One region of the Variovorax sp. LARHSF232 genome, then DNA from elsewhere that is predicted to be linked to it. Evidence: riboswitches for the same ligand, from Rfam matches in the RefSeq annotation. Region 1 holds a riboswitch; the other holds the start of a gene.
What was found. A riboswitch is a leader RNA that binds a small molecule or an ion and turns the genes downstream of it on or off. The one in region 1 is predicted to bind S-adenosylhomocysteine.
Positions count from the first base shown of each region.

Region 2: another riboswitch for S-adenosylhomocysteine. It lies ahead of ahcY (adenosylhomocysteinase); the one in region 1 lies ahead of metH (methionine synthase).

Region 1 covers NZ_JBIXJS010000002.1:126,287-130,487, reverse strand. The annotation lists gene ACIPRI_RS06050 (SH3 domain-containing protein) at 1-762, shown strand, start outside; gene ACIPRI_RS06045 (LysR family transcriptional regulator) at 772-1,656, opposite strand; gene ACIPRI_RS06040 (PACE efflux transporter) at 1,759-2,208, shown strand; S-adenosyl-L-homocysteine riboswitch at 2,217-2,305, shown strand; gene metH (methionine synthase) at 2,328-4,201, shown strand, end outside.
Region 2 covers NZ_JBIXJS010000003.1:70,232-74,432, reverse strand. The annotation lists gene ACIPRI_RS09210 (TlyA family RNA methyltransferase) at 1-363, opposite strand, end outside; gene ahcY (adenosylhomocysteinase) at 384-1,829, opposite strand; S-adenosyl-L-homocysteine riboswitch at 1,907-1,975, opposite strand; gene ACIPRI_RS09200 (peptide chain release factor 3) at 2,090-3,718, shown strand; gene ACIPRI_RS09195 (HAD family hydrolase) at 3,748-4,201, shown strand, end outside.

The DNA.
Region 1 (4,201 bases):
GCATTCGCGCAGCAGGCCTTCACCCGTGCCGGCGTCGGCCTGATGGCGGGCCCGGGCAACAACTATCCGGAGGTGGCGTACCTGTACCAGGGCCAGCCCGTCGACGTGATCGGCTGCACCCGCGGCTATGGCTGGTGTGACGTGGTGCTGCCCGACGGCCTGCGCGGCTGGATCTATGCCGCCATCCTCGAGTACCCCTACCAGGGCTCGCCGGTGCCGCTGCCGGGCTACGGCGCCGTCATCGGCGTGCCGATCGTCACCTTCAGCATCGGCAGCTACTGGGGCCGCTACTACCGCGACCGGCCCTGGTATCCGGAGCCACGCTGGTGGGGCGGCCGCCCACCACCGCCGCCCGTGGCCGGCTGGCGACCGCCACCGCCGCAGGTGCCGGCCTGGCGTCCGCGGCCTGGGCCGCCGCCACCCGACTTCCGTCCACCGCGGCCGCCGGCCTGGCAGGTGCCGGTGCCGAGCCGTGAGGTGCGGCCGCCGCGCGATCCGGGCGTGCACCCGCCACGGCCTGGCGTGGTGCCGGGCGGTCCGCCGCCCGGCCGCCCGGCCCACCTGGGCGACAACCGTCAATGGGACAACCATGGCGGCGGACATGGACGTCGGGACGACGGGAATCGGGGCCATCGCGGTGATGACCGCGGCGACAAAGGCAACCGGGCCGAGCGCGGCGATCGCCAGGACCGCGGCGACCGGGGTCAAGGCCAGGGCCAGGGCCAGGGCCACGGCAATCGCGGCCAGGGCGGCCGCGACTGATTCAGCCGATCAGCGCCGCGCCATCAGCGCCACGAAGCGCTGCGCGCCCAGGCCCAGCGGCCGCTCCTTGGACCACACCACGTCGACCCACAGGTCCAGCTCGTTCGACAGGTTCTCGAAGGCGATTTCCACCAGGCTGCCGGCCGCCACGTGCGGCCGCGCCAGGTTGCGCGGCAGCCAGCCCCAGCCCAGGCCGGCGCTGATCATGCTCAAGGCGGCCAGCGCGTTGTCGGTGCGCCAGGTGTGGCGGCCGAAGACGAAGCGCGGGTCGATGGTGGCGAGGTCGCGCCCCGCCACCACGATCTGCCGCGTGTTGTGCAGATGCTCTTCGCGCAGCTTCCCGCCGTGGCCGGCCTGCAGCACCGGGTGGGTGGGCGCGACCACGATCGCCATGGTCTCGCTGGTCACTTCCTGAAAGCCCTCGCGCCCGTCCAGGCTGGGGCGCTCGAACACCAGCGCCAGCTGCGCCCGGCCGGTGTGCAGCATGGCCAGGGCATCGGCCTGCGGCGCGGCCAGCACTTCGACTTCCAGCAGCGGATATTCGGTCGCCAGGGTCGCCAGCGCGCTGCTCCATGGCGCGGCCAGCAGCTCGGGCGCGATGGCCAGGGTGAGGCGCGATTCCAATCCTTGCGTGAGGCCCAGCGCCTGCACCTGCAGCGCCTTGAGCTGCGCGTCCACCATGCGCGCCTGGGGTTCCAGCGAACGGGCCGCCGCGGTCGGGCGCGGCTCGCGGCCGGTGCGGTCGAACAGTTGCAGGTCCAGCTCGGCCTCCAGGTTGGCAATGGCCATGCTGACGGCCGACGGCACGCGCCGCAGCGTCCGCGCCGCCGCCGAAAAGGAGCCGTGGTCGAGCACGGCCAGGAAGACCTGCAGGTTGTCGCTGGAAAGGCTCATGGGACGCAACCTATCAATAAAACTGAAAGAACATGACTTTATATATCAGCAGACAACACATAAAGTCCAGTTTCACCCCTGGATATGGAGAGAGAGAAAGTCATGCAAGGCATCAAGCGCAAAGTCGTCTACGTCACCCTTTACGAGGCCATCGCCATCGTTGCGGCCAGCGTCGGCTTCTCGCTCTTTTCGGGACAGCCGATGAGCCATGCCGGCCCGCTGGCGATCTTCTGCTCCATCGTCGCCGTCTGCTGGAACCTGGTGTTCAACGGCCTGTTCGAGATGTGGGAGTCGCGCCAGGCCGTCAAGGGCCGTAGCGTGGCCCGCCGGGTCGCCCACGCCCTCGGCTTCGAAGGCGGGCTGGTGGTGATCCTGGTGCCGCTGGTGGCCTGGTGGCTGGATGTGTCGCTGTGGCACGCGCTCCTGATGGACCTGGGCCTGGTGGTGTTCTTCCTGGTCTACACCTTCGCCTTCAACTGGGGCTTCGACCGCATCTTCGGCCTGCCCAAGTCCGCCATGGGCGGTGCACAGCCGGCCTCGCAGCCCGCGTAAAATCGCCAGGTCCCAAGGAGCGTTGCAGCGCCCGGCCACCGCAGGTGGCGAGGCGTCAGGCTTGGGGCTCAATCGATTGCAACGACGCTCGCCTGTTCGCGCCATTCGCAGGTGAGCCCATGACCTCCACGTCCCCCAATCCCACCGCTGTTCCCCCCCTGAAGCTGTCCGGCCTGGAGCCGGTGCAGATCGGCCAGGGCACCTTGTTCGTCAACATCGGCGAGCGCACCAACGTCACCGGCTCCAAGGCCTTCGCCCGCATGATCCTGAACGGCCAGTTCGAGGAGGCGCTGGCGGTGGCCAGGCAGCAGGTGGAAAACGGCGCCCAGGTGATCGACATCAACATGGACGAGGCCATGCTCGACAGCAAGGCGGCCATGGTGCGCTTCCTGAACCTGATCGCCAGCGAGCCCGACATCGCGCGCGTGCCGATCATGATCGACAGCTCCAAGTGGGAGGTGATCGAGGCCGGCCTGCGCTGCATCCAGGGCAAGGGCATCGTCAACTCGATTTCGATGAAGGAGGGCGTCGAGCCCTTCAAGCACCACGCCAAGCTCTTGCGCCGCTACGGCGCCGCCGCGGTGGTGATGGCCTTCGACGAGAAAGGCCAGGCCGACACCTACCAGCGCAAGATCGAGATCTGCGAGCGCGCCTACCGCGTGCTGGTCGACGAGGTCGACTTTCCGCCCGAAGACATCATCTTCGACCCCAACATCTTCGCGGTGGCCACCGGCATCGAGGAGCACAACAACTACGCGGTCGACTTCATCGAGGCGACGGCCTGGATCAAGGCCAACCTGCCGGGCGCCAAGGTGTCGGGCGGCGTGAGCAACGTGAGCTTCTCCTTTCGCGGCAACGACCCGGTGCGCGAAGCGATCCACACGGTATTCCTGTACCACGCGATCAAGGCGGGCATGGACATGGGCATCGTCAACGCCGGCATGGTCGGCGTCTACGATGACCTGGAGCCCACCCTGCGCGAGCGGGTGGAAGACGTGGTGCTGAATCGCCGCCCCGATGCTGGCGAGCGCCTGGTGGAAGTGGCCGAGTCGGCCAAGGGCGCGGCCAAGGACGACAGCAAGAAGAACGACTGGCGCGGCACGCCCGAAGCGCCCGTGTCGGTGGGGCAGCGCCTCGCGCATGCGCTGGTGCATGGCATCACCGACTTCATCGTGCCCGACACCGAAGAGGCCTACCAGGCCATCCTCGCGCAGGGTGGCCGTCCGCTCAACGTGATCGAGGGCCCGCTGATGGACGGCATGAACGTCGTGGGCGACCTGTTCGGCCAGGGCAAGATGTTTTTGCCGCAGGTCGTGAAGTCGGCGCGCGTCATGAAGCAGGCGGTGGCCCACCTCATCCCCTACATCGAGGAAGAAAAGCGCCAGGACGAAGCGGCTGGCCGCGACGTGCGCAGCAAGGGCAAGATCATCATCGCCACCGTGAAGGGCGACGTGCACGACATCGGCAAGAACATCGTCACCGTCGTGCTTCAGTGCAACAACTTCGAGGTGGTGAACATGGGCGTGATGGTGCCCTGTCACGAGATCCTGGCGCGGGCCAAGGTCGAGGGCGCGGACATCGTCGGCCTCTCGGGCCTGATCACGCCGAGCCTGGAAGAGATGCAGTACGTGGCCGGCGAGATGCAGAAGGACGACCACTTCCGCGTGAAGAAGATTCCTTTGCTGATCGGCGGCGCCACCACCAGCCGCGTGCACACGGCCGTCAAGATTGCGCCGCACTACGAGGGCCCAGTGGTCTATGTGCCCGATGCCTCGCGCAGCGTGAGCGTGGCGCAGAGCCTGCTCTCCGAGCAGGCCACCAAGTACATCGACGACATCAACGCCGACTACGTCAAGGTGCGCGAGCAGCACGCCAACAAGAAGCAGGTGCCGATGTGGCCGCTGGCGAAGGCGCGCGCCAACAAGACGCCCATCGCCTGGAGCGGCTACACGCCGCCGCAGCCGAAATTCCTGGGCCGGCGCGAGTTCCGCAA
Region 2 (4,201 bases), on a different contig from region 1:
TGCGTTCAGCTGGCCATGGCCCACATCCACGCCCACCACCCGTGCCGCGCCGTGCTGCAACAGGCAATCGGTGAAGCCGCCGGTCGACTGGCCGACATCCAGGCAACGTTTGCCCTTGGCGTTCACGCCGCTGGCGCGCAAAGCGCCTTCCAGCTTGAGGCCGCCGCGCGAGACGTAGCGCACCTCGGCCGTGTCGACCAGTTCGAGCTGCGCCATTTCGGGCAGGTCCTCGCCGTTCTTGGCCACCTCGCGCCATGCGGCATCGCCAGGCAGTCGCCAACGCAGCCCGCCCGCGATCAGGCGCGCCGCCTGGGAGCGGGATGCGGCCAGCCCGCGTTCGACGAGCAACTGGTCTGCGCGCACGTTGAAGACGTGCCGGCCGATCAGTAGCGGTAGCTGTCCGGCTTGTACGGGCCGTTCTTGTCCACGCCGATGTAGGCCGCCTGCGCGTCCGTCAGCACCGTCAGCTGGGCGCCCAGCTTGGACAGCTGCAGGCGCGCGACCTTTTCGTCGAGGTGCTTGGGCAGCACATAGACCTTGCCGGCCTGGTAGGCGTCGGGACGCGTGAACAGCTCGATCTGCGCGATGGTCTGGTTGGCAAAGGACGAGCTCATCACGTAGCTCGGGTGGCCCGTGCCGCAGCCCAGGTTCACCAGGCGGCCCTTGGCCAAGAGGATGATGCGCTTGCCGTTGGGGAAGATCACGTGGTCGACCTGCGGCTTGATCTCGTCCCACTCGTACTTCTCGAGCGAGGCGACCTCGATCTCGTTGTCGAAGTGGCCGATGTTGCAGACGATCGCCTGGTCCTTCATGGCGGCCATGTGGTCGTGCGTGATGACGTCCTTGTTGCCGGTGGTGGTCACGAAGATGTCGGCCTTGTCGGCGGCATATTCCATGGTGACCACGCGGTAGCCTTCCATCGCGGCCTGCAGCGCGTTGATCGGGTCGATCTCGGTCACCCACACCTGGGCCGACAGGGCGCGCAGCGCCTGCGCCGAGCCCTTGCCCACGTCGCCATAGCCGGCCACGCAGGCCACCTTGCCGGCGATCATCACGTCGGTGGCGCGCTTGATGCCGTCCACCAGCGACTCGCGGCAACCGTACAGGTTGTCGAACTTGCTCTTGGTCACCGAGTCGTTCACGTTGATGGCACGGAACAGCAAGGTGCCCTTGGCCGACATCTCGTTCAGGCGGTGCACGCCGGTGGTGGTCTCTTCGGTCACGCCGATGATCTCGGCCGACTTGCGGGTGTACCAGGTGCCGTCGACGGCCAGCTTGGCCTTGATGGCGGCGTAGAGGATGCGCTCTTCTTCGCTGGTCGGATTGGCCAGCACGCTCTGGTCCTTCTCGGCCTTCTGGCCCAGGTGCATCAAGAGCGTGGCGTCGCCGCCGTCGTCCAGGATCATGTTCGGGCCTTCGCCCTTCGAGCCCTTGGGGCCGAAGTCGAAGATCGAGTGCGTGTAGTTCCAGTAGTCCTCCAGCGTCTCGCCCTTGATGGCGAACACTGGCGTGCCGGCAGCGGCGATGGCGGCAGCGGCGTGGTCCTGCGTCGAGAAGATGTTGCACGAGGCCCAGCGCACCGTGGCGCCCAGGGCCTGCAAGGTCTCGATCAGCACCGCGGTCTGGATCGTCATGTGCAGCGAGCCGGTGATGCGCGCGCCCTTGAGCGGCTGGGTCTTCGCGAACTCGTCGCGAATGGCCATCAGGCCAGGCATTTCGGTTTCGGCGATCTTGATTTCCTTGCGGCCCCAGGCGGCAAGGGACAGGTCGGCGATCGCCTGGTCGACGGTGGAAACAGGGGTGGGTTGGGCTTTGAGAATTGCGCTCATGACGGGCTCCAAAACAAGTTTGAACGAGTCCGCTGCGTCGATCGGGGGGAATCAGATAACTCACCGCGACAGAGAACAGCGGGTGAGCGTGGTTGCGATGGGGTCCGAGCCTCACGCCTGACGGGCGCTGCAACGCTCCTCGGAAGCGCGCATTTTAACGCTTCGTCCGGCCCGGTAAAATTACGGGCTTTGCCCGCCAAGCCCTGAGCGCGCCCATGAGCGCGCAGCGCTATTCTGGCCACCAGCCGCGCCCACCCGCCATGTCCTACGCCTCCGAAACCCGCCGCCGTCGCACCTTCGCGATCATTTCCCACCCCGACGCCGGCAAGACCACGCTGACCGAGAAGCTGCTGCTGTTCTCGGGCGCGATCCAGATCGCCGGCTCGGTCAAGGCACGCAAGGCTTCGCGCCATGCCACGTCGGACTGGATGGAAATCGAGAAGCAGCGCGGGATCTCGGTGGCCTCGTCGGTGATGCAGATGGTGTATCGCGACCACGTGATCAACCTGCTCGACACGCCCGGCCACAAGGACTTCTCGGAAGACACCTACCGCGTGCTCACCGCCGTTGACTCGGCACTGATGGTGATCGACGCGGCCAACGGCGTGGAAGCACAGACCCGCCGCCTGATCGAGGTCTGCCGCCAGCGCGACACGCCCATCCTCACCTTCGTCAACAAGATGGACCGCGAAGTGCGCGAGCCACTCGACATCCTCGACGAGGTTGAACGCGAGCTGGGCATGCCCTGCGTGCCCATGACCTGGCCGGTGGGCCAGGGCAAGAGCTTCGGCGGCATCATCAACCTGCGCACGCAGACCATGACGGTGTTCGAGTCCGGCAGCGAGCGCCGCCCGCAGGACTTCGAAGCAATTGCGCTCACCGAGACCGACAAGCTCAGGGCCCGCTTCGGCAGCGAGTTCGACGCCGCCATGGAAAGCATGGAGCTGGCCACCGGCGCCTCGCCCACCTGGGACAAGGAAGCCTTCCTGGCCGGCAAGCAGACGCCCGTGTTCTTCGGCTCGGGCGTCAACAACTTCGGCGTGATGGAAGTGCTCGATGCCCTGGTCGACCTGGCCCCGCCGCCGCAGCCGCGCACCAGCACGACGCTGGTGAACCGCCAGCCGGTGGTCAAGGAGATCCAGCCCGAGGACAAGGACTTTGCCGGCGTGGTGTTCAAGGTTCAGGCCAACATGGACGCCAACCACCGCGACCGCATCGCCTTCGTTCGCATGGCCTCGGGCAAATACACGCCGGGCATGAAGCTCAAGGTGCAGCGCACGGCAAAAGAGCTGCGCCCCACCAGCGTCGTCACCTTCATGAGCCAGCGCCGCGAGGCGGTCGAGGAGGCCTATGCGGGCGATATCGTCGGCTTCACCACGCACGGCGGCGTGCAACTGGGCGACACCATCACCGACGGTGCCTCGCTGCAGTTCACAGGCCTGCCCTTCTTTGCGCCAGAGCTCTTCATGACCGTGATCCTGAAGAACCCGCTGCGCACCAAGCAGTTGCAGCAGGGCCTGGCGCAGCTGGGCGAGGAAGGCGCGATCCAGGTCTTCAAGCCCGAAGTCGGCGGCCCGATGCTCTTGGGCGCCGTCGGCCAGCTGCAATTCGAAGTGGTGCAGCACCGCCTGAAGACCGAGTACGACGCCGACGTGCGCCTGGAAGGCTGCCAGTACACCGGCGCGCGCTGGATCACCGCCGACACGCCGGCCGAACTGCGCGAGTTCGTCAACGCCTATCCGCAGCGCATGGCGCTGGATGCCGCCGACACGCTGGCCTACCTGTGCACCAGCCCCTACGACGTGCGCCTCGCGCAGGAGCGCTTTCCCAAGATCCACTTCCACCCGCTGCGCGAGCACGCCGGCTTGGCGCTGCAAAGCGCGGCATGACGGCGCACGTGAGCAGCGCTGCCGGCCCCATGGCGCCGCTGGCCGACTGGCCGGCGCATGAGCGCCGCGCCTTGTTGGGCGTGTTTACCGACATCGACGACACGCTCAGCACCGACGGCCAGGTGCCGCCCGAGACGGTGGAAGCCTTGCGCACGCTGAAGGCGGCCGGCCTGCACGTGGTGGCCATCACCGGTCGGCCGGTAGGCTGGAGCGAGGCCTTTGCCGCCACCTGGCCGGTCGACGCCATCGTGCCGGAAAACGGAGCGATGGCGCTGGTGCCCACCGGCGCGCGGGATGCACAGGGCCATCGCGCGCTGCGGCGCCTGTACCAGCAGGACGAAGCGACTCGCATCGAAAACCATGCGCGCATGCAGCAGGTGCTGGTGCAGATCGAAAAGGACATTCCCGGCGCGCGGCGCGCGGAGGATTCGGCCGGGCGCGAATGCGACATCGCGGTCGACCACAGCGAGTTCGCGCAGCTCT